Regions from separate parts of the Streptomyces sp. NPDC093598 genome, predicted to be linked through region 3. Evidence: riboswitches for the same ligand, from Rfam matches in the RefSeq annotation. Region 3 holds a riboswitch; each other region holds the start of a gene.
The links. Region 3 has a riboswitch for cyclic di-AMP ahead of ACIRDU_RS09380 (peptidoglycan DD-metalloendopeptidase family protein). Riboswitches for the same ligand answer to the same signal wherever they lie in the genome.

Region 1: another riboswitch for cyclic di-AMP. It lies ahead of ACIRDU_RS16825 (NlpC/P60 family protein); the one in region 3 lies ahead of ACIRDU_RS09380 (peptidoglycan DD-metalloendopeptidase family protein).
Region 2: another riboswitch for cyclic di-AMP. It lies ahead of ACIRDU_RS17780 (transglycosylase SLT domain-containing protein); the one in region 3 lies ahead of ACIRDU_RS09380 (peptidoglycan DD-metalloendopeptidase family protein).
Region 4: another riboswitch for cyclic di-AMP. It lies ahead of ACIRDU_RS27690 (M23 family metallopeptidase); the one in region 3 lies ahead of ACIRDU_RS09380 (peptidoglycan DD-metalloendopeptidase family protein).

The regions. Positions count from the first base shown of each region.
Region 1 is NZ_JBIWIV010000004.1:347,612-353,519, forward strand. It holds gene ACIRDU_RS16815 (M23 family metallopeptidase) at 1-172, shown strand, start outside; gene pcrA (DNA helicase PcrA) at 223-2,703, opposite strand; cyclic di-AMP (ydaO/yuaA leader) riboswitch at 3,017-3,190, shown strand; gene ACIRDU_RS16825 (NlpC/P60 family protein) at 3,198-4,373, shown strand; gene ACIRDU_RS16830 (hypothetical protein) at 4,452-5,396, shown strand; gene ACIRDU_RS16835 (hypothetical protein) at 5,374-5,727, opposite strand.
Region 2 is NZ_JBIWIV010000004.1:531,088-536,995, forward strand. It holds gene ACIRDU_RS17765 (ATP-binding cassette domain-containing protein) at 1-78, opposite strand, end outside; gene ACIRDU_RS17770 (outer membrane lipoprotein carrier protein LolA) at 120-1,370, opposite strand; gene ACIRDU_RS17775 (polyprenyl synthetase family protein) at 1,602-2,612, opposite strand; cyclic di-AMP (ydaO/yuaA leader) riboswitch at 3,115-3,290, shown strand; gene ACIRDU_RS17780 (transglycosylase SLT domain-containing protein) at 3,296-4,075, shown strand; gene ACIRDU_RS17785 (HAD family hydrolase) at 4,039-4,887, opposite strand; gene ACIRDU_RS17790 (GNAT family N-acetyltransferase) at 5,059-5,908, shown strand, end outside.
Region 3 is NZ_JBIWIV010000002.1:747,746-753,653, forward strand. It holds gene ACIRDU_RS09375 (alpha-galactosidase) at 1-1,733, shown strand, start outside; cyclic di-AMP (ydaO/yuaA leader) riboswitch at 2,044-2,205, shown strand; gene ACIRDU_RS09380 (peptidoglycan DD-metalloendopeptidase family protein) at 2,210-3,139, shown strand; gene ACIRDU_RS09385 (DUF6250 domain-containing protein) at 3,341-4,057, shown strand; gene ACIRDU_RS09390 (SGNH/GDSL hydrolase family protein) at 4,203-4,988, shown strand; gene ACIRDU_RS09395 (TetR/AcrR family transcriptional regulator) at 5,062-5,676, opposite strand; gene ACIRDU_RS09400 (Glu/Leu/Phe/Val dehydrogenase dimerization domain-containing protein) at 5,776-5,908, opposite strand, start outside.
Region 4 is NZ_JBIWIV010000011.1:126,091-131,998, reverse strand. It holds gene ACIRDU_RS27700 (M16 family metallopeptidase) at 1-1,058, shown strand, start outside; gene ACIRDU_RS27695 (M16 family metallopeptidase) at 1,055-2,443, shown strand; cyclic di-AMP (ydaO/yuaA leader) riboswitch at 2,634-2,798, shown strand; gene ACIRDU_RS27690 (M23 family metallopeptidase) at 2,811-3,599, shown strand; gene ACIRDU_RS27685 (GntR family transcriptional regulator) at 3,786-4,481, shown strand; gene ACIRDU_RS27680 (HPr family phosphocarrier protein) at 4,643-4,924, opposite strand; gene ACIRDU_RS27675 (GNAT family N-acetyltransferase) at 5,103-5,908, shown strand, end outside.

The DNA.
Region 1 (5,908 bases), on a different contig from region 3:
CACGTACACGGTCCCCTCGGGTACGACCGTGAAGGCCGGCGATCCGATCGCGCGCTCCGGCAACTCCGGCAACTCCACCGGCCCGCACCTGCACTTCGAGGTGCGCCCGGGCGGCGGCTCGGCGATCGACCCGCTCCCGTGGCTGCGCAGCCACGGCATCGACCCGGCGTGACTCCCGGGCAGCCCCCGCCGGCCTGACCGTCGGGGGCTCACCTCACGCGACTACAGCTTCTCCACCGGCGCGTACCGCAGCAGCAGCCGCTTCGGCTTGGTGTCGCCGAAGTCGATCGTCGCCTCGGCGTTGCCGCCCGTGCCCTTGACCGCGACGACGGTCCCGAGCCCGAACTGGTCGTGCGTGACCCGGTCCCCGACCGCCAGCGACACGACCGGCTTCTCCGATGTGCGGCGCGTGGCGAAACCGGAGGCGCCCGACGCCGACGAGCGGGAGCGGGACGAGGACAGCGAGGCCGCCACCGCCGAGACCGGCCCGGAGGACGCGGGCGCGGTAGCCCCCGTCCGCTTCCACTCCACATGGGTGGCGGGGATCTCCTCCAGGAACCGGGAGGGCGGGTTGTACGAGGGCTGGCCCCAGGCGCTGCGCAGCGTGGACCGCGTCAGATACAGCCGCTCCCGCGCGCGGGTGATGCCGACGTACGCCAGCCGCCGCTCCTCCTCCAGCTCCTTGGACTGGCCGAGGGCGCGCATGTGCGGGAAGACGCCGTCCTCCATGCCGGTCAGGAAGACGACCGGGAACTCCAGGCCCTTGGCGGTGTGCAGGGTCATCAGGGTGATGACGCCGTCGCCGTCCTCCTCATCGGGGATCTGGTCGGAGTCGGCGACCAGCGCGACCTGTTCGAGGAAGTCGGACAGAGTGCCCTGCTCCCCTTCGCCGCGCTCCTGCTCGAACTCCATGGCCACGGCGGCGAGTTCCTGGAGGTTCTCGATCCGGGTCTCGTCCTGCGGGTCGGTGGAGGCCTGGAGCTCGGCGAGGTATCCGGTGCGTTCCAGGACGGCCTCCAGCACCGTGGCCGGTCCGGCGCCGGACTCGACGATGGTGCGGAGGTCCTCCATCAGCGTGTTGAACCGCTTGACGGCGTTGGTGGAACGCGCGGCCATGCCGTACGCCTCGTCGACGCGCTTGAGCGCCTGCGGGAAGCTGATCTTCTCCCGCTGGGACAGGGCGTCGATCATCGCCTCGGCGCGGTCGCCGATGCCCCGCTTGGGGACGTTGAGGATCCGGCGCAGCGGCACCGAGTCCTCGGGGTTGGCCAGCACGCGCAGGTAGGCCAGGACGTCCCGGACCTCCTTGCGCTCGTAGAAGCGGACGCCGCCGACGACCTTGTAGGGCAGGCCGACGCGGATGAAGACCTCTTCGAAGACACGGGACTGGGCGTTGGTGCGGTAGAAGACGGCGACGTCGCCGGCCTTGGCCTCGCCCGCGTCCGTGAGGCGGTCTATCTCGTCGGCGACGAACTGCGCCTCGTCGTGCTCGGTGTCGGCGACGTACCCGGTGATCCGGGCACCGGTGCCCGCGTTGGTCCACAGGTTCTTGGGGCGGCGGGACTCGTTGCGCTCGATGACGGCGTTGGCCGCGCTGAGGATGGTCTGAGTGGAGCGGTAGTTCTGCTCGAGCAGGATCGTCGTCGCGTCCGGGTAGTCCTCCTCGAACTGGAGGATGTTGCGGATCGTCGCGCCGCGGAAGGCGTAGATCGACTGGTCGGCGTCACCCACCACGCACAGTTCGGCGGGCGGGATGTCGTCCGGGCCGGGTGGTACGTCGACGGGGTGCTCGGAGGTGCCGACGAGTTCCCGGACGAGGGCGTACTGGGCGTGGTTGGTGTCCTGGTACTCGTCGACCAGAACGTGCCGGAAGCGGCGGCGGTAGTGCTCGGCGACGTCCGGGAAGGCCCGCAGCAGATTGACCGTCGTCATGATCAGGTCGTCGAAGTCGAGGGCGTTCGCCTCGCGCAGCCGTGACTGGTACATGGCGTAGGCCTGGGCGAGGGTCTTCTCGAAACCGTCGGTGGCCTGGGCGGCGAAGTCCTCCTCGTCGATCAGCTCGTTCTTCAGGTTGCTGATCTTGGCGCTGAAGGACTTCGGCGGGAAGCGCTTGGGGTCGAGGTCCAGGTCGCGGCAGACCAGGGCCATCAGGCGCTTGGAGTCGGCGGCGTCGTAGATCGAGAAGGAGGAGGTGAAGCCGAGCTTCTTGCTCTCCCGCCTCAGGATGCGCACGCACGCGCTGTGGAACGTCATGACCCACATGGCGTTCGCGCGCGGGCCGACGAGCTGCTCGACGCGCTCCTTCATCTCGCCGGCGGCCTTGTTGGTGAAGGTGATCGCGAGGATCTGGCCCGGGTGCACGTCCCGCTCGGCGAGCAGGTGGGCGATGCGGTGCGTGAGCACACGCGTCTTGCCGGAGCCGGCGCCGGCCACGATGAGCAGCGGGGAGCCGGAGTGGACGACGGCGGCGCGCTGGTTGTCGTTCAGCCCTTTCAGGAGCGTGGCGGTGTCCACCACCGGGCGCGGGGCGCCGTCCCGGTAGTAGGCGTCCCGGTCCGGGGGCACGTCGAACTTCCCGCCGAACAGATCGTCCGGAATCGGCTCCGGTACGTGATCGTCCTCGGGCGGCGGCGGGGGCTCGTCCGCGGGGCCCCGCTGGGCCTGGAGGTTCGCCAGGAAGTTGTCGTCAAAGAGGCTGCTCATCGCTCTCCGAGTCTAGGGCGCCCCACTGACAGCCCGCCGCCGCCCTGAGAACATCGCCGCGCGACCGGGCCCCGTCGGCCGACCGGCGGCGCATTGTCGCCCTCCATGACCGCACAGTCACGGGGTGCTACGCCCCCATCAAAAGGGGACGACTCATGACCAAGCCCCCTCGATCATTCACCCTCCGCAACGCTCATGAGTAAGGTCACGAAAATGTATCGGGCATATCACCCATCAACCTTCACAGGGACCACACGAGTTGGCTACGGTGCGACCAGGCCGCATGACCCCCACCGGCGAACGTCGCCGGGCCGCGCGGCCTCCGCCGAGTCCGGTATGCCGCAGCGGCAGCCGGAGCCGGGGACCCAACCGTGAACCTGGGGTGAATCGGCCCGGCTCCCCGTGCGGAGACGGCCGTAGGGCAACCCTTCCGAACCACCCGCCCGAACCCGACAGCTAACCCGGTAGGCGGAACGTGGAAGGAGTCGCCTCCCTTGGCGTCGCACCGCAAGTCGCGTCCTACGGGTACGCGCGTGGCAGGCATACGGACCCCCGCCCTCGCAACGGCGGCCCTCACGTCCGTGGCCCTGCTGTCCCAGTCGGCCAACGCCGCCCCCGAGGCCGACGGCAAGCCCAGCCTGGAGGAAGTCGAGAAGAAGGTCGACGACCTGTACCGCCGGGCCGAGTCGGCCACCGACAAGTACAACGCGGCCAAGGAGAAGACCGCGAAGCAGCGCAAGCGCGTCGACACCCTCCTCGACGACGTGGCCCAGCGCACCCAGAAGCTCAACGAGGCGCGGGAGGAACTGGGTTCTTTCGCCTCCGCCCAGTACCGCACCGGTGCCGCCGCCCCGGACACGGCGACGTTCCTGCTCGCCGACACCCCGCAGGACTACTTCGACCAGACCCAGCTGATGGATCGGATGACGGGCCGTCAGAAGATCGCGGTCGACGACTACGTCACGCAGCAGTCCGAGACGATGAAGAAGCGTCAGGAGGCCACCGAGAGCCTCGAGACGCTCACCGAGTCGCAGGGCGACCTGAAGACGGCCAAGGCCACCGTCCAGCGGAAGCTCGCCGACGCGCGCGAACTGATGTCGAAGCTCACCGCCGAGGAGAAGGCGCGGCTCGCGGCGATCGAGCAGGAGAAACGGGAGGAGGCCGCCCGCAAGGCCGACGAGCTGGCCCGGCAGCAGGCCGCGCGGCAGCAGGCGCAGGACGAGGCCGCCCAGCGGCAGGAGAGCGGCTCGTCCTCGGGGTCGTCGGGTTCCGGCCCGTCCTCCTCGACGGCCCCGGCCGACTCCTCGTACGCCACCAAGGCCGACAAGGCGCTCGCCTTCGCCCGCGCCCAGATCGGCAAGCCGTACGTGTGGGGCGCCGTCGGACCCGGCTCCTACGACTGCTCCGGCCTCACCCAGGCCGCCTGGAAGGCCGCAGGCGTCACCCTGCCGCGCACGACCTACGCCCAGGTGAACGCCGGCACCACGGTCCCGCTCTCCCAGGCCCAACCCGGTGACCTGGTGTTCTTCTACGACGACGTCACGCACGTCGGGATCTACATCGGCAACGGCATGATGATCCACGCCCCGAAGCCCGGCACGTACGTGCGCGAGGAGTCGGTCTACTACGACGGCGAGTCGGCGATCCACAGCGTGGTGCGGCCGGCCTGAGAGGTCCCGTCACGTTTTTGAGGGGCACGCGCGCGTGCCCCTCTCGCAACGCGCGCGGCGCTCTCTAGCATCGGCGCTATGTCCGGTCCCTCCCCGCTTGTCACCTTGGGTGCGATGTACGCGTTGACGACCGGCACCCTGTCGGTCGGTCTCGACTCGGCGGGGTACGGGGTCCTCTCCCGCATCGTCCTCGTCCCGGCCTGCGCAGCCTGGGCCGGGTCGGTCGCGTACGCCGTGCTGCGACTGCCGCGGTCGCGGTGGCGGGAGCAGACGCCGGCCGCACTCACCTTCACGGCGGCGACCGCCCTCATCGGCACCGGCTTCTCCGCGGCCGGATGGCAACGGTCGGCCGCGGCGCTGCTGGCGCTCGCGACGCTGCTGTGGGCGGTGCTGCTCGTCGTGGCGAACCCGGAGCGGCGCGGAACCGTGTTCCTGCGCTGTGCGGCCACCCAGGGGCTCGCCGTACTCGGCGCCACGCTCGCCGCGGCCGAGTCGGCGGCCTGGCTCGCCCACGCGGCCATGGTGCTGTTCTGGCCGGGCCTGGTGCTGTACTGCTTCGCGCTGCTGCGCTTCCAGCCGCGGCAGGTGACCGAGGGGCGGGGGGACCACTGGCTCGCGGCCGGGGCGCTCGCCCTCTCGGCACTGGCCGGGGCGCGGCTGATCACCGCCGACAGCGACCGCCTGTACCTGTGGAACGACGACGACCACGCCGTCCTCAGCAGGGTGACGGTCGCGCTGCTCGTGCTCACCCTGGTCTGCTGCGTGGGCCTGCTCACCGCCGAGCTCGCCTGGCCGCGGCACGGCTACGACGTGACTCGATGGGCGACCGTGTTCACCGCGGTCGTGACGGCGGTGGCCGCCCTGGCCGTCGCCGCCGCCTTCGACGCCCCCTGGCTCGACGCCCTCGGCGAGGTCCTGCTGTGGATGACGGTGGCCGCCTGGCTCGGGTGCACCGCCTGGGCGGTCGCCTCGGCCCGGGCCGGCGCCCGGCGCTCCCGGGTCAGGTCCAGAGCACGGCGATGAAGATGTTCGCCGTGGTCAGCAGTCCGACCAGGCCGAAGAGGCCCTTGTCCACCTTCTCGTCGTCCCGTTTCACGTAGACCAGGCCGAGGATCACGATCAGCAGGGCCAGCTTCACGCCGATCTTGATGTTGTTCACGGACTGGTCGTCGGCCTGGTTGAGGCCGACCAGGATCACACCGGTGACCAGCATCGTCAGCGCGCCGTGCAGCATCGCCGGGGTGAAGCGGGCGGTGCCCTCGCCCATCGCCTTCATCTGGGTGAGGAAGCCGCCCAGGAGCGAGGCGATGCCAATGATGTGGAGGCCGACGAAGAGGTGGATGAGTACGTCCATGAGGCCGGAGCCTAATCAGGGGCTGTGGAGGCACCGACACCGCCCCAGTGATGCATATATCCGCCCTCTAGCACCCGATCAGGGTCACTCGCCCATGATTCGACGCATCGGTCATCACGCTGAGTGAAGTAGACGGGTCCGCGGCGGCGTCACGGTCGCATATGGTCACCGACGGTCCTCT
Region 2 (5,908 bases), on a different contig from region 3:
GCGGGTGGCGATGACCGGTTCCCCGGCCTCGGCCCGCGCCGCGCGTCGCTCCGGTTCCGTGGCGGACGCTTCGCCCATCGGCTTCCTCGTTCTCTCGACGTCCCGTACGGCTACGGGACCTACTTCCCGGCGTCGGCCGCCTTCACGAGCGCGTCCTTGGTGACCAGGCCCGCGTAGACCTTGCCGTCGTCGGTGACGAGCGCGTTGACCAGGCGGGTCGAGAAGACCGTGCCCGAGCCGAACTTGCCGTGGACCTTGTCACCGAGCGAGTCCATGAAGCCGCCGAGTTCGCCGCCGGCCTTGCCCGAGGGCACGCCCTCGCCGCCCGTGTCGAAGGTGGCTATGGAGGTCCAGCCCTCGCCGATGGTCTTCATGCCGTCGAGGCCCTTGCCGAAGTCCTCCCCGGCCTTGGGACCGTGCCCCGGTGCCTCACCGAGGTCGAAGGGCTTGCCGGGAGCCTTGCGCGGAGCCTCGTCCGAGGCCCTGGAGTCCTTCTCCTCGGTGACCTTCGCCCCCTTGGGCGGGGTGAAGTCGAAGGTCGAGGCGGCCGGCTTGGCGAAGCTGACCTTCGTGAAGCCCACGTCGACGACGGCGGCGCCGCCGCTCGCCGGGGTGAGGGTGAACTTCAGAGGCATGCCGGTCTTCGCGTCCACGGCCACGGTGATCGCGCCGACCGTCGAGCCGGACTGCTTGGGCTTGACGACCAGCTTGTAGGCGTCCCGGCCGGCGACCTGGGCGGTGCCGTCCACGGTCACGGACGTCGTGCCGTCGACCGCCTTCAGGGCCTCCTCGGCGAAGTCCTTCGGCATGGCCGGCGGCTGCTGGTCCTTCCCGCGCTCCGGGCTCTCGGAGGAGGTGCCGTGGTAGACCTCGTTGGACTTGCTGTCGTAGCCCCAGACGTCCTTGCCGTTGTGGATGACGCTGTACTCGGCGGCGTTCTCCAGCAGCGACAGCTTCTGCCTGTCCGGGCCGTCGGCGGCGACCCGCAGGGTGTGCGTGCCGGAGGCCAGTTCGGTGAGCTTGGCCGTCGGGTCGGCGGAGGAGCCGCCGTCACCCTTGCCCGCGGCGCCGGACAGCAGGCCGGACTCCAGGCCGCCGAGGTTCGGCAGACCGAGGTCGGTGCTGATCTTCACCGTGCCGGACAGCTGCTCGACGTCGGACTTGGCGATCTTCTCGATGAGCTGCTGGGCGGTGATCTTCGGGAGGTCGGGGTCACCGGAGTCGGCGAGTGCGGGGACCAGCCCGATGGTCGCGGCCGCCACCCCCACCACCGTGACCGGAACGATGTACCGCGCGGCTTTGCGCCGCCCGGAGCGCTGCTCGTCGACCTCCCCGGCGGTCGTGCTGTCGTCGGATGCGTACGGTGCCATGTGTGCCCTACCTCCGTGGTCGGCGGCGGCTGTCCGTGTCGTGCACGCACTCGTCCCTGAGCCGCCATTCTCACCCGAACAGGTGAGGAGTGGTGTTTTCCGTGGTTTCCATCTGACCAAATCGGCCAGGGAGATACGTCAGACCCCGGACTCAACTCCGTGTACTGCTGGGGTATGACACGGAAGGGCGGCTTCTCCCCCGACCCGTAGGGGTCGTACGGGAAAGACGTGCTAACCGGCCCGGTGCACGACCGCGTCGCACAGCTCCAGGAGCGCCGTCTTCGCGGTGCACTCCCGCAGGGGTGCCAGCGCCGAGCGGGCGTCCTGCGCGTAGCGGACGGTGTCCCGCCTGGCCTGCTCCAGCGCCGGGTGGGCCCGCAGCAGGCGCAGGGCCTCGGCGTGCCGTTCGTCGTCGGTGAGGTCGGAGTCCAGCAGCTCGCACAGGGCGATGTCCTCGGCGAGCCCGAGCCGGGCCGCCCGCTCGCGCAGCCGCAGCACCGGCAGCGTGGGGATGCCCTCGCGCAGGTCGGTGCCGGGGGTCTTGCCGGACTCGTGGGAGTCGGAGGCGATGTCCAGGACGTCGTCCGCGAGCTGGAAGGCGACGCCGAGCCGCTCGCCGTACTGGGTGAGGACGTCCACCACCGTCTCGTCGGCGCCGGACATCATCGCGCCGAACCGGCACGACACCGCGACCAGCGAGCCGGTCTTGCCGCCCAGCACGTCCAGGTAGTGCTCGACGGGGTCCCGGCCGTCCTGCGGTCCGGCCGTCTCCAGGATCTGGCCGGTCACCAGGCGCTCGAACGCCTCGGCCTGTACCCGCACGGCCTCCGGACCGAGGTCGGCCAGGATGTGGGAGGCACGGGCGAAGAGGAAGTCGCCGGTGAGGACCGCGACGGAGTTGCCCCAGCGGGTGTTCGCGCTCGCGACCCCGCGGCGCACGGCGGCCTCGTCCATGACGTCGTCGTGGTACAGCGTGGCGAGGTGGGTCAGCTCCACGACGACGGCCGACGGCACGATCCCGGGTGCGTGCCGGTCACCGAACTGGGCGGAGAGCATCACGAGCAGCGGCCGGAACCGCTTGCCGCCGGCCCGCACCAGATGCTGGGCGGCCTCCGTGATGAAGGGCACCTCACTCTTGGTGGCCTCGAGCAAGCCTTCCTCGACAGCCGCCAGTCCGGCATGGACATCGGCTTCCAGAGCCTGGTCCCGCACGCTCAGCCCGAACGGCCCGACGTCGGTCACGAGGGGTCTCCTGTCTGCTGTGTCTGCCGGTGATTACGCGGATTGTCGATAGGTCGCTGCCCTCACTCGAGTCAGCGTATCCGGTCACGTTTCGATCACTGCCAGCGCCCACGGTTACAGGCCGGGCGGTATGCGATCACGACCGCTATGTTTTCGATCAACCCATAAGAACAGATATTTATCGACTTACCCAAGGGTAGCGAACTATGCACGATTTGCCGCGTTGATTAAGCGAATCCCTTTTGGTGGAAATTGCCCTAGGGACTCGTGATCAGTGAGTTGAATCACTTCCTCCCCTTTTCCGTCCCACCACGGCACCGGCCCGTACCCCCTTCCCCACAAAGCCAGTTGAGCCTTGGCTCCCGCAAAGGATCAAGCGGCTCAAACACCCCCGACCAAGGTCAACCGCGCGATATGTGACTGAGCTGCTTGTTCCCGACATGTGCTCTCGCATACGTTCCCGGCCTGTCCGGCGGACGCCTAATCCTGCCGCCGCCCGGACTCCCCACAGGAACCGACTCACTCACGCGTGGCAGGAGCGGGGGACCCAGGTAAGTCGCCGGTCCGCACAGCGGCACGGCTCGGGGTGAAGCCGCGTACGGCACACAGTGCCGTACGCGGCCGGGCACCTCCCGGCCCGAACCCGACAGCTCACCTCGCAGGCGCCGGAGAGGAATATCGCCATGGCCGGACGAGGCAAGCACCGTCGCCCCAGAACCAACCCGCTGACCCGAGGCATCATCGCCGCCGGTACCGGCGGAGCAGCACTCACCCTGCCGCTCCTCGGCGCCACGCACGCGAGCGCCGCCGAGCCCCAGAGCGCACCCGCCGCCGCACAGTCCGTGCCGCAGGCGGCCCAGCCCGCCAAGTCCCTCATGTACACCGTGATCAAGGGCGACTCGCTCGCCCGCATCGCGGACAAGTACGACGTCTCGGGCGGCTGGAAGCAGCTCTACAAGGACAACCGCGCCGCCGTCGGCGACGACCCGAAGCTGATCCACCCGGGTCTGAAGCTGACGGTGAAGACCACCAAGACGGACGCCGCGAAGAAGACGGCGACCAAGTCGTCCGCCCCCGCCAAGCCGGCCGCCAAGCCCGCCGGCGGTGTCGCCCAGGCCACCCAGGCGTCCGCGAAGACCTACGCGAACAACCTCGACGGGTGGATCCGCGAGGCGCTGGACATCATGGCGCAGAAGGGGATCCCCGGGTCCTACGACGGCATCTACCGCAACATCATGCGCGAGTCGTCCGGCAACCCGCTGGCGATCAACAACTGGGACTCCAACGCCGCCAAGGGCACCCCGTCCAAGGGCCTGCTCCAGACCATCGACCCGACCTTCCAGGCCTACCACGTGGACGGCACGTCGTGGGACCCGTACGACCCGGTCGCCAACATCACAGCGGCCTGCAACTACGCGGCCGACCGCTACGGCTCGATCGACAACGTCAACGGCCCGTACTGAGCCGACCCGCCCAGCAGTCGCTCGAGGACGACGGCGATGCCGTCGTCCTCGTTCGACAGGGTCACCTCGTCGGCCACGGCCTTGAGTTCGGGATGGGCGTTGGCCATCGCGACGCCGTGGCCGGCCCAGTCGAACATCGGGATGTCGTTGGGCATGTCGCCGAAGGCGATGGTGTCCGCCGACCGCAGCCCCAGATGCTCGGCCGCCAGCGCCAGGCCCGTCGCCTTGGTGATCCCGCACGGCTGGAGCTCGACCGTGCCGGGCCCCGACATCGTCACCGTCGCCAGTGAGCCGACCACCGAGCGGGCCGTCGCCGCCAACTCGTCGTCCGACAGGTGGGGATGGCGCAGCAGCACCTTGCTGATGGGCTCGTCCCACAGTTCGTCGCGCCGGTCGACCCGTACCGCGGGCAGGGTCGGGTGCGGCATGAGATAGCCGGGCTCGATCAGCGTGAGCCCGTCGACCCCGTCCTGGTCGACCGCCGCGTACACCTGCCCCACCTCGGCCTCGATCTTGCCGAGGGCGGTCTCGGCCAGTTCCCGGTCCAGGGTGATGGACCACAGCAGCCGGTCCGCGCCGGCGTCGTACACCTGCGCGCCCTGCCCGCACACCGCGAGCCCCGTGCATGCGAGGTCGTCCAGGAGCGGCCGCACTCTCGGCGCCGGCCGGCCCGTCACCACGAGGTGCTGGGCACCGGCGTCCGCCACCCGCGCGAGCACGGCGAGAGACCGGTCGGAGAGGGTGTCGTCGCCGCGCAGCAGCGTCCCGTCCAGATCGGTGGCGATGAGTGAATATGCGAGGGGTGCGGCCATGATCAGAGAATACGGACAACGCGCCCCTTCGTTTCATCGCACGGCGCACGCCGATTGCCCGGTTGAAGGCCTCTGCACCAGTTGGCAACAACATGCTCCGCTACCTACCCGAGGGGCCGCATAGAGCGGTACCTTCCATGTGTCCAGGGGGGACTTGATCGGGGGGTCAGGTTGAGCAGTGGGCGCGTTCGCGTGGCTGGGCCCGGGGAGCTCGGTGAAGGGGAAAGGGAGCACTGGCGTGCGCTGCGCGCGGCTTCCGAAACACCGCGCAACCCCTTCATGGAACCGGAGTTCACCGAAGCCGTCGGCCGGGTCAGGCCGGGGGCCCGGGTCGCCGTGGTGTACGAGGGGCCGGAGCCGGCCGGCTTCCTGCCCTACGAGCGGGGCCCGTTGGGGCAGGGCCGGGCGATCGGGCTCGGCGTCTCGGACGCCCAGGGCGCGATCCTGCGGCCGGGCCTGGACCTGGAGACGGGCGAACTGCTGAAGGCCTGCTCGGTGTCGAGCTTCGCCTTCGACAATCTGGAGGCCGAGCAGCGGCTGTTCGTCCGGTACGCGGCCGAGGAGCACGCCACCTACGTCATCGACGTGGAGAAGGGCTACGAGACGTACGAGTCGGTGCTGCGGGCGCAGTCGCCGAAGTTTCTGAAGACCACGCTGGCCAAGGAGCGCAGGCTGGGCCGGCAGGCCGGCGAGCTGCGGTTCGTGTTCGACGAACGCGATCCGGCGGCGCTGCGCACGCTCATGGACTGGAAGTCGGCGCAGTACCGCAGGACCGGCCGCCGGGACCGGTTCGCCCAGGAGTGGATCACCCGCCTCGTCGGGCAGCTGGCCAGGACCCGGGCGCCGGAGTGCAGCGGCACCCTGTCCGTGCTGTACGCCGGTGAGCGGCCCGTCGCCGCGCACTTCGGGCTGCGCTCGGCCTCCGTTCTGGCCTGCTGGTTCCCGGCCTACGACCCGGAGTTCGCGAAGTTCTCGCCCGGTCTGGTGCTGCACCTGCGCATGGCCGAGGCGGCGGCCGGGG
Region 3 (5,908 bases):
CCGTCACGCTGCACTACCGGATGCTCTCCTCGACGGACGTCGTCGAGCGCTGGGTGACCTTGCACAACCGAGGGCCGGCCGTCGAGCTGCTGCGCGCCGACTCCGCGACCTGGACCCTGCCCGACCGCGACGCCTGGCGGCTGTCCCAGCTGCACGGCCGCTGGGGCGCCGAGTCCCGGCTGACGCGCTCCGATCTCACTCACGGCGAGAAGGTGATCGGCAGCCGCCGCGGCCACACCTCCCACCAGCACCTGCCGTGGGTCGCCCTCGACACCGACGCCACCGAGGAGCGCGGCGAGGTCTACGGCTGCGCCCTCGGCTGGTCCGGGTCCTGGCGCATCGCCGTGGCCCAGCTCCCGGACGCACGCGTGCAGATCACCGGCGGCGCCGGCTACGACGACTCGGGCCTGCTGACGCTGGGCACGGGGGAGTCGTACACGACCCCCGTCTTCGCCGGACTCTGGAGCGACGGCGGCTTCGGCGGGGCGAGCCGCGCCTGGCACGCCTACCAGCGGACGTACGTGATCCCGGACGCCGGCCAGGACCGGCCGGTGCTGTTCAACTCCTGGGAGGCCACCGAGTTCGACATCTCCGAGGAGCAGCAGCGGGCGCTCGCCGAACGGGCCGCGGCCATGGGCGTCGAGCTGTTCGTGGTCGACGACGGCTGGTTCGGGGCGCGCACCAGCGACCGGGCCGGGCTCGGCGACTGGACCCCCAACCCCGACCGCTTCCCGGGCGGGCTGAAGCCGCTCGCCGACCACGTGCACGGCCTCGGCATGCGGTTCGGGATCTGGGTCGAGCCGGAGATGGTCAACCCGGACAGCGATCTGTACCGCGCGCACCCGGACTGGGTGCAGTACCAAACGGGACGAAAGCGAACGGAGTTCCGCAATCAGCTCGTACTCAACCTGGCCCGCGCGGACGTCCGGGAGTACCTGTGGGAGCAGCTCGACGGGCTCCTCTCCAGTGCGCCGATCGACTACGTCAAGTGGGACTTCAACCGCTGCTTCACCGACGCCGGCTGGCCGGACGACCCCTATCCGCAGCGGCTGTGGGTCGACCACGTGCGCGGCCTGTACGCCCTGCTGGACCGGCTGCGGGCCGCCCATCCGGGCGTGGCCTTCGAGTCCTGCTCGGGTGGCGGCGGCCGGATCGACCTCGGCGTGCTGAGCCGCACGGACCAGGTGTGGACCTCCGACAACACCGACCCCCTCGACCGGCTCGCCATCCAGCACGGCTTCAGCCAGATCCATCCGGCCCGGGTCATGGCCGCCTGGGTCACCGACAGCCCGAACGCCATGCTCAACCACCGGGCCAGTTCGCTGCGGTTCCGGTTCCTCAGCGCCATGGCCGGGGTGCTCGGAGTCGGCGGTGACCTCACACGGTGGACGGCGGAGGAGCTCGCCGAGGCGGCGGAGTGGGTCGGGCTCTACAAGGAGATCCGGCCCGTGGTGCAGCGGGGCGACCTGTACCGGCTACGGCCCCCGGAGGGTGGACTGAGCGCCGTGCAGTACGTCCTCGGCGACGAGACCGTCGTCCTCGCCTGGCTCCAGGCGCAGCGCTACGGCGAGCCCGTGCCGGCGCTCCGACTGCGCGGCCTCGATCCGACAGCGGCGTACGAATGCCTCGAAACGGGCGAAGTGCACCGAGGTGCCGTACTGCTCCATCACGGACTGCGGGTCGGTCTGCGCGGGGATCTGGACGCCGTCGTCGTCCGCCTTAAGCGGAAGTAGTCCTTTCTGTCCGAATAAGGCGCTTCGGTCGGTAAGAGGTAACGTGCCCCGATCGTAAAGGAAATGAGGTCGGGGTGCGTGACCATCGTCATATTCGTGACGATGTGTTGTCGCCATGTTCACGTAATTCGGGCGTAATTCAGGGCCATTGAGGAATGAGAGAGATCGGTAATCCACGCTCGGTGACGGCGAATGTGCCGACGCGTCAAGAAAAACACCGTCACGGGCAACCGCAAGCTTGTCCCGTTGCGTCTTGGTCGCTTACGTTCCACACCAATCCGGACGGACGCCTAATCCTGCCGCCGCCCGGAGTCCGCACACACTGACCCGACGTACGGCAGGAGCGGGGGACCCACAGGTAAGACGCCTGTTCCGGTTCCCGGAACGGCTTGGGGTTAAGCCGCGCCTCGGCGCGACCGGGCATCTCCAGCCCGCACCCGACAGCTCACCTCGCAGGCGACGGAGAGGAATTCGCCATGCCCGCGAAGGGTAAGCACCGCCGCCCCAAGACCCAGCGTTTCACCCGCTCCATCGCCGTCGCCGGAACCGGCGGGGCCGCCCTCGCCCTGCCGCTCATGGGTGCGGCCGGCGCCCACGCCGCCACCCCGCAGTCGGCTCCGGAAAAGGCCGTCCAGTCCGCTCCGGCCGCCGAGAAGAAGGCTCCGGAAAACGCCACCGGCGCCCGCACGTACACCGTGAAGGCCGGCGACTACCTCGCGAAGATAGCCGACGACCAGAATGTCAGCGGCGGCTGGAAGAAGCTCTACGCGGACAACCGCGACGCCGTCGGCTCCGACCCGTCGTTGATCCACCCGGGCCTGAAGCTGTCGATCGGCAAGAAGGCGGCGAGCGCTCCGAAGTCCTCGGCCCCGTCGGCGCCGAAGTCCTCCGCCCCGAAGTCCTCGGCCTCGAAGCCGTCCGCCGCCGAGTCGGCCCCGAAGGCGGAGACCGCCGCGAAGCCGGCCGCCGCCGAGCCCGCCGCCGAGAGCAACTCCAGTGGCTACACCCTCCCGGTGGCCGGTGCCACCGTCGGCACCCCGTACCACATGTCCGGCAGCATGTGGTCCAGCGGCTACCACACCGGTGTCGACTTCGTCGTCCCGACCGGCACCTCCCTCAAGGCCGTCGGCGCGGGCACGGTCGTCTCCGCCGGCTGGGGCGGCGCCTACGGCAACCAGGTCGTCATCAAGCTCGCCGACGGCTACTACGCCCAGTACGCCCACCTGTCCCAGCTCTCCGTCTCGGCCGGCCAGACCGTGACCGCCGGGCAGCAGGTCGGCTTGTCGGGCGCGACCGGCAACGTGACCGGACCGCACCTGCACTTCGAGATCCGCACCACGCCGGACTACGGCTCGGACGTGGACCCGGTCGCCTTCCTGCGCTCGCACGGCGTCTCCGTCGGCTGACCGACCGCACGACCACCTGCCTGACACGCGACCGAAGGCCGGACCCCGATCCCCGGGTCCGGCCTTCGGTGTGTGCGCTGCTGATCACCCCGAGGGGGCGTCAAGGGATCGACAGCCGACGGCAGTTGGGACACAGTGATCCCGTCCGGAGTGCAAGCGCTTTCCAGAGCCTTCCCGGCGGATCCCGAGGAGCTGTGTCCCGTGCCGACCACCCGCAGAGCGTTCGGAGCCCTGACCGCAGGAGCCGCCCTGGCGGCCCTCGCCCCGACGGCCATCGCGCACGCCGTGCCCCGCCACCGCCGCCTCGTCGCCCGCGACGACTTCTGCCACGGCCTCGGGCAGTGGGCGACCGAGCTCCAGGACGGCGGCACCGTCACCGCCTCCCGCGGCACCCTGGAGATCGATGTGCCGAGCGGCGCGACCGTGTGGTTCAGGCAGCGGCTCGAAGGGCCTTATGTGCTCGAATACACCGCGACCCCGGTCTCCGAGGGCGGGGTCAACGACCGGGTCTCCGACCTCAACAACTTCTGGAACGCGACCGACGTCCGCTCCCCGGACGACCTCTTCGCGACCCCGCGCGGCGGCGCCCTCGACGAGTACGACCACCTCACGACGTACTACGCGGGCTACGGCGCCAACTACAACACCACGACCCGGCTGCGCCGTTACGTCGGCGAGCCCGGCGTCCGGCCCCTGGTCCTCGACTACACCGAGCCGCTGCTGGTCGCGAACCAGCCGAACCGGGTCCGGATCGTCTCCGACGGCTCCACGGTGCAGTGGTGGAACAACGGGCGGCTCGTCTTCGACCACACCGACCCGCAGCCCTACACGAGCGGGCACTTCGCCTTCCGGACCGTCTGGAGCCATTTCCGGATCCGTGAGTTCCGGGTCTGGCGGCTCATCCCGAAACATCCCTGACGAGCGGTGTATTCCACAGTTGGCGAACACTTGAGGAGTGGCTTATCTCACCGCCCGTCAACCCGCTCCTACGGTCGCGTAGGTCACATTCGAAGGTGAATCATGAGCTGCTGTGGCAGACGATTCGAAGAGTGACAGCAGAGCAGTGATCGGGTCGTACGTGGCGGTGGGGGACAGCTTCACCGAGGGCGTCGGTGATCCCGGCCCCGACGGGGCGTTCGTCGGCTGGGCCGACCGGTTCGCCGTCCTGCTCGCCGACCGCAGGCCCGAGGGCGACTTCCGGTACACCAATCTCGCCGTACGCGGAAAGCTTCTCGACCAGATCGTGGCGGACCAGGTTCCGCGGGCCGTCGAGATGGCCCCGGACCTCGTCTCGTTCTGCGCCGGGGGCAACGACATCATCCGGCCCGGCACCGACCCGGACGAAGTGGCCGAGCGCTTCGAGCGGGCCCTGGCCCAGCTCACCGCCGTGTCCGGCACGGTCATGGTGACGACCGGGTTCGACACCCGTGGCGTGCCCGTGCTCAAGCACCTGCGCGGCAAGATCGCCACCTACAACGGACATGTCCGGGCCATCGCCGACCGGCACGGCTGCCCGGTGCTCGACCTGTGGTCCCTGCGCAGTGTGCAGGACCGCAGGGCCTGGGACGCCGACCGGCTGCACCTGTCGCCCGAGGGGCACACGCGGGTGGCGCTGCGCGCGGGCCAGGTGCTCGGCCTCGACGTGCCGGCCGACCCGGAGCAGGCGTGGCCTCCGCTGCCCCCGCGCGGCGTTCCCGACGTGCGGCGGGACAACGTCGCCTGGGCGCGCGAGTTCCTGGTGCCGTGGATCGGACGCCGGCTGCGCGGGGAGTCGTCGGGCGACCATGTGACGGCCAAGGGGGCGCTGTCGCCGGACGACATCAGGATGCGGATCGCACCGGTGGCGTGAGAGCGGCTCCTGCGCGTGCGGGCCGTGCCGGCGGGAACACCGGCGCGGCCCGCAGGCGTCGCAGCCGTGGCTTCTAGGGCGTCGGCCGCCCCTCCTCCACCAGGCCCAACTCGCGAGCCAGAGCCTCCTCCACCCACTCCTGGGCCCGCGCTCGCGGCACCGCGCCGGCGTAGGACGTCAGCTGGACGGCGAGGCCGTCGAGGAGGGCGGTGAGACGGAGGGCCGTGCCCCGCGGGTCCGGGCAGTGGAACTCACCGGCCGCCACGCCCTCCGCGATGACCTCGGCCAGGGCCGCCTTCCACCGCCGGTCGAGGTCCTGGGCGACCTCCCGCAGCACGGGGTCGCGCAGCGCCGCCGCCCAGCCCTCGATCCACAGCCGCCAGCCCTTGGCCTGCCCGGTCGGGGCGTACCACCGTACGGCCGACCGCAGCCTGCGCAGCGCCGGCGAGCGGCGGCCGAGCAGCTTGCGCAGATGCGCGAGGTCGCCCTCCGCCGCGTGCCGGAACGCGGCGGCGACCAACTGCTCCTTCGTCGAGAAGTGATAGAGGACCAGCGCGTTGCTCACGCCGAGGGCCGAGGCCACGTCGGCGATCCGGACCGCCGCCACACCCCGTGCCTCGATCTGCTCGATGGCCGCCCGCAGCAGATCCCCGCGCCGCTCCGCCACGCTCAACCGGACTCTCGTCACGCCGTCACCCTACCCACGCGTCCGCGACGCCTCGACGGGCATTTCGGCCTGCGCGGTCCAGGCCCGCGACGGCAGCCGCGGAGGAGACGACGGGGCGTCTCACCGGTACCAGCCGAACCGCTCCGCGATCAGCGGCAGCCGGTCCGCCGCGATCGCGTGGGCGGCGGCCCGCGGTGTCGTCCCGTCGGCCTGCGCGCGGGCCAGCATCCGCTCGACCAGGGCCCGCACCGAG
Region 4 (5,908 bases), on a different contig from region 3:
CCATGCCCGCCCACCAGCTGGAGCTCGCCCTCTGGCTGGAGGCCGACCGCATGGGCTCCCTGCTGGCCGCGCTCGACGACGAGTCGATGGAGAACCAGCGCGACGTCGTCAAGAACGAGCGCCGCCAGCGCTACGACAACGTGCCGTACGGCACCGCCTTCGAGAAGCTGACGGCCCTCGCCTACCCGGAGGGCCACCCCTACCACCACACCCCGATCGGCTCCATGGCCGACCTGGACGCGGCGACCCTGGAGGACGCGCGCGCGTTCTTCCGCACCTACTACGCGCCGAACAACGCCGTGCTCTCCGTGGTCGGCGACATCGACCCGGAGCAGACCCTCGCCTGGGTGGAGAAGTACTTCGGTTCCATCCCCGGTCACGACGGCAAGCCCGCCCCGCGCGACGGCTCGCTGCCGGAGACCATCGGCGAGCAGCTGCGCGAGGTCGTCGAGGAGGAGGTCCCGGCGCGCGCCCTGATGGCCGCCTACCGGCTGCCGCACGACGGCACGCGCGCGTGCGACGCGGCCGACCTGGCCCTCACCGTCCTCGGCGGCGGCGAGTCCTCCCGCCTCTACAACCGGCTCGTGCGGCGCGACCGTACGGCCGTGGCGGCCGGCTTCGGCCTGCTGCGGCTCGCCGGTGCGCCCTCCCTGGGGTGGCTGGACGTGAAGACGTCCGGTGACGTGGAGGTCCCGGTCATCGAGACCGCCATCGACGAGGAGCTCGCCCGGTTCGCCGAGGAGGGCCCCACGGCCGAGGAGATGGAGCGCGCCCAGGCACAGCTGGAGCGCGAGTGGCTGGACCGGCTCGGCACGGTCGCGGGCCGCGCCGACGAACTGTGCCGGTACGCCGTGCTGTTCGGCGACCCGCAGCTCGCCCTGACCGCCGTCCACCGTGTGCTGGAGATCACGGCGGAGGAGGTCCAGGAGGTCGCCAAGGCCCGCCTGCGGCCCGACAACCGCGCGGTGCTCGTCTACGAGCCCGTCGCCGACGAGACCGACGACGCCGAGGACATCGCAGCCGCGGCCACCGACGAGAACGAGGAGGCGGCCAAGTGACCGAGCTCGCCACGATGGACTTCCACCCCCGGCCGCAGGCGGGTGACGCCCGGCCCTGGGCCTTCCCGGCCCCCGACCGCGGCACGCTCGACAACGGCCTGACGGTGCTGCGCTGCCACCGCCCCGGCCAGCAGGTCGTCGCCGTGGAGGTGCTGCTGGACGCCCCCCTGGACGCCGAGCCGGCCGGCCTCGACGGCGTGGCCACGATCATGGCCCGGGCCTTCTCCGAGGGCACCGACAAGCACTCCGCCGAGGAGTTCGCCGCCGAGCTGGAGCGCGCCGGCGCCACCCTCGACGCGCATGCCGACCACCCCGGCGTCCGGCTCAGCCTGGAGGTGCCGGCCTCCCGGCTCGCCAAGGGACTGGGCCTGATCGCCGACGCCCTGAGGGCGCCCGCGTTCGCCGACAGCGAGGTCGAGCGGCTGGTCCGCAACCGCCTCGACGAGATCCCGCACGAGCTGGCCAACCCCTCCCGTCGCGCCGCCAAGGAGCTCTCCAAGGAGCTGTTCCCGGCAAGCTCGCGCATGTCGCGGCCCCGGCAGGGCACCGAGGAGACGGTCGCCGCGATCGACTCCGCGGCCGTACGCGGCTTCTACGAGAAGCACGTCCGCCCCGCCACGGCCACCGCCGTGGTCGTCGGTGACCTCACCGGCATCGACCTCGACGCCCTGCTCGGGGACACGCTGGGCGCCTGGACGGGCTCCTCGGCCGAGCCGCGCCCGGTGCCGCCGGTGACCGCCGACGACACCGGCCGGGTCGTTATCGTGGACCGCCCGGGCGCGGTCCAGACGCAGCTGCTGATCGGCCGGATCGGCCCGGACCGGCACGACCGTGTGTGGCCCGCGCAGGTGCTCGGCACGTACTGCCTCGGCGGCACCCTCACCTCCCGCCTGGACCGCGTCCTGCGCGAGGAGAAGGGCTACACCTACGGCGTGCGGGCTTTCGGCCAGGTCCTCAGGTCCGCCCCGGACGGCACGGGTGCCGCGATGCTCGCCATCAGCGGTTCCGTCGACACGCCCAACACCGGCCCCGCGCTGGAGGACCTCTGGACGGTGCTGCGCACCCTCGCCGCCGAAGGCCTGACCGACGCCGAGCGGGACGTCGCCGTGCAGAACCTGGTCGGCGTGGCGCCGCTCAAGTACGAGACGGCGGCGGCCGTCGCGAGCACGCTGGCCGACCAGGTCGAGCAGCACCTGCCCGACGACTACCAGGCCGCCCTGTACCGGCAGCTCGCCGCCACCGGCACCGTGGAGGCCACCGCGGCGGCCGTGAGCGCCTTCCCGGTCGACCGTCTGGTGACCGTCCTCGTCGGTGACGCGGCGCAGATCAAGGCGCCGGTGGAGGCCCTCGGCATCGGCGAAGTCACCGTCGTCGCCGCCGAGTAGCGGCACGCGCGTAGGGGCCCTGGTTGTCTTCCAAGGCACCAGGGCCCCTTTATGCCCGAATTGGTACGGAGGTTGCCTGTCTGCCCTGTGGGATGCGCTACAAAAGCCGGGATCCGTTTGGGAATTGAAAGTGGTGCCGCTTAGCGTCATCCGGGCTGTTCGTCAGGCAGTGCGCCGCACCCGCGGCACCGGACAGTCATCGCCGAGTCCCCGTACGGCGCGAGCCAGGGGAGCCGGGGACCCACCGCAGTCCCTGGGGTGAATCGGACGCCCGCGCGAGCCGCGAGGGAGTCCGTAGGAGACCTTCCTGCTCCGAACCCGTCAGCTAACCCGGTAGGCGAGAGGGAAGGAAAGGACCAGCCACTACATGGCGTTCACTCGCGCCACCGGGAAGCACCGTCGTCCCAGCAGGATCCAGCGCGGCACCGCCCGCGCGGCGGGCGTCGCGGCCCTCGCCACCACCGGCGTGATCGGCACCGTGGCGGCCCCCGCGGCCTTCGCCGCCGAGCCCAGCCCCGAGCAGACCGGCCTCACCCCGGTCGTCACCATGGGCGACACCGTGGCCCAGCAGATCGACGCCCAGGCCATCGCGCAGCAGCAGGCCGCCGACGAGGCCGCCGCCAAGCGGAAGGCCGAGGAGGCCGCGCGCAAGCGGGCCGCCGAGTTGGCCGAGAGGGCCAAGGAAGCGGCCGAGAAGGCCCGCGAGGCCAAGGAGCGCGCCGCCCGCGAGGCCGAGCGCAAGCGCCTCAACGCCTACGTGGCCCCGATCTCCGGCTCGTACGTCTCCACCGGCTACAAGGCCAGCAGCGGCCTGTGGTCCTCCGGCAGCCACACCGGTGTCGACTTCCACGCGGCCACCGGCACCTCCGTCCACGCGGTCGGCGCGGGCACCGTCGTCGAGGCCGGCTGGGGCGGCTCGTACGGCAACCAGATCGTGATCAAGATGAACGACGGGACGTACACCCAGTACGGCCACCTGTCCTCCGTCGGCGTCTCGGTGGGCCAGCAGGTCACCCCCGGCCAGCAGATCGGCCTGTCCGGCGCGACCGGCAACGTCACGGGGCCGCACCTGCACTTCGAGGCCCGCACGAGCCCCGAGTACGGCTCGGACATCGACCCGGTCGCCTACCTCCGCTCGCACGGCGTGAACGTCTGACCGACACCTCTCGGCGTCTCCGAAGCCCCGGCTCACCGAGCCGGGGCTTTCGCGTTTACGGCGGCGCGCTGTCCAAAAAATATCCATGGATTCCCGCCTGCCGTCGGAAATTCCGGCTCATTGCAATAGAGTCACGGAACACGCGCCGCTCGCCGGCGTTTCACGGGGATTAAGCGGAGGTCGGTCATGCGTATTCCCGCGCACTCGGTGTGCACGGCCATCCGGGACGACATCGTCGCCGGTGTCCACGCGCGCGGCAGCCGGCTCACCGAGGAACTCCTCGCGCGCCGCTACGGCGTCTCGCGGGTCCCCGTCCGGGAGGCGCTGCGCACCCTGGAGGCCGAGGGCTTCGTGGTGACCCGGCGGCACGCGGGCGCGTGCGTGGCCGAACCCACCGAGCAGGAGGCCGCCGACCTGCTGGAGATGCGCATGCTGCTGGAGCCGCTGGGCGCCGCCCGCGCCGCCCAGCGCCGCACCGAAGCGCATCTGAAGGTCCTGCGCGGCCTGGTCCGGCTGGGCCAGGACCGGGCCCGCCGGGGCAACAGCGACGATCTGCGCTCCCTGGGCGGCTGGTTCCACGAGACGCTCGCCCAGGCCTCCGGCAGTCCCGCGCTGACCTCGATGCTCACCCAGCTCCGCCACAAGATCGCCTGGATGTACGCCGTGGAGGCGCCGCTCAGTCCGGTGGAGTCCTGGACCGAGCACGGCGCGATCGTGGACGCGGTGGCGCGCGGGGACGCCGAGCGCGCGCGGGCGGTCACGGCGCTGCACACCGAGCGCGCGACGGGCGCGCACCGCCTGCGCCTCGGCTCCGCCGGGGAGCGCGCCGACCGTGTGAGGAACTCGCAACATCCCGTAAACACGGCGAGCCTGCGGCATTAACACGGCAGCCGTATACAAAGAGAGCAGTAAATTCCCGGGGGCCTATTTCCGCTGCCCGAAATCGAGGAATTCCCAGCCTCTACCGTCCGGGAATGGCGAAGGGCCCGCCCAATGAATTCGGACGAGCCCTTCGTTGTGCGCCGGATCAGGCGCTCGGGAAATCAGACGGTCTCGGGCAGTTCCTCGAGACCCTCGGAGACCAGCTTGGCCAGCCGGTCCAGGGCGGCGTCCGCGCCCTCGGCGTCGGAGGCGAGGACGATCTCCTCGCCGCCCTGGGCGCCGAGGCCCAGGACGGCCAGCATCGAGGCCGCGTTGACGGGGTTGCCGTCTGCCTTGGCGATCGTCACCGGGACGCCTGCGGCCGTGGCGGCTCGGACGAAGATGGAGGCGGGGCGGGCGTGGAGACCCTCGGCCCAGCCGACGTTGACGCGGCGCTCAGCCATGTGTTGCTGCCCTTCGGTGTTCAGGGTTGTCTAGACCAGTTTCCCATATCGTGAAGCTGCGCCGGGAGCGGTCTCGAAGACCGCCCCGGGGTGCCGTCGGATCGCGGCCTCGACCCGACTGACGCCCACCACAGACTGCCTCGCGCCACTGTCGGACGCTAGCCGTACTCTGGGGCCCATGCAGACCTCGCCGGACCGGCACGAGTATCCCGCCCACTGGGAAGCCGACGTGGTGCTGCGCGACGGGGGTACCGCGCGCATCCGGCCCATCACCGTTGATGACGCCGATCGCCTGGTCAGCTTCTACGAGCAGGTCTCCGACGAGTCGAAGTACTACCGCTTCTTCGCGCCGTACCCTCGCCTGTCCGCCAAGGACGTCCACCGCTTCACGCACCACGACTTTGTGGACCGGGTGGGACTCGCGGCCACCGTCGGCGGCGAGTTCATCGCCACCGTACGCTACGACCGGATCGGCGCGGACGGAACGCCCGCGTCCGCACCCGCCGACGAGGCCGAGGTCGCCTTCCTCGTGCAGGACGCCCACCAGGGCCGCGGAGTCGCCTCCGCCCTGCTCGAACACATCGGCGCCGTCGCCCGCGAGCGCGGCATCCGCCGGTTCGCCGCAGAGGTGCTGCCCGCCAACACCAAGATGATCAAGGTGTTCACGGACGCCGGCTACACCCAGAAGCGCAGCTTCGAGGACGGCGTCGTCCGTCTGGAGTTCGACCTCGAACCCACCGACCGCTCCCTCGCCGTGCAGTACGCGCGCGAACAGCGGGCCGAGGCGCGTTCCGTGCAGCGGCTGCTCGCGCCCGGCTCGGTCGCCGTCATCGGGGCCGGCCGCGCACCCGGCGGTGTGGGCCGCAGCGTCCTCGGCAACATCCGGGACGCCGGGTACAACGGCCGCCTCTACGCGGTGAACAAAGCCCTCCCCGAGGGGCAGCAGGAGCTCGAGGGGGTGCCCGCCCACCGCTCGGTGCGGGA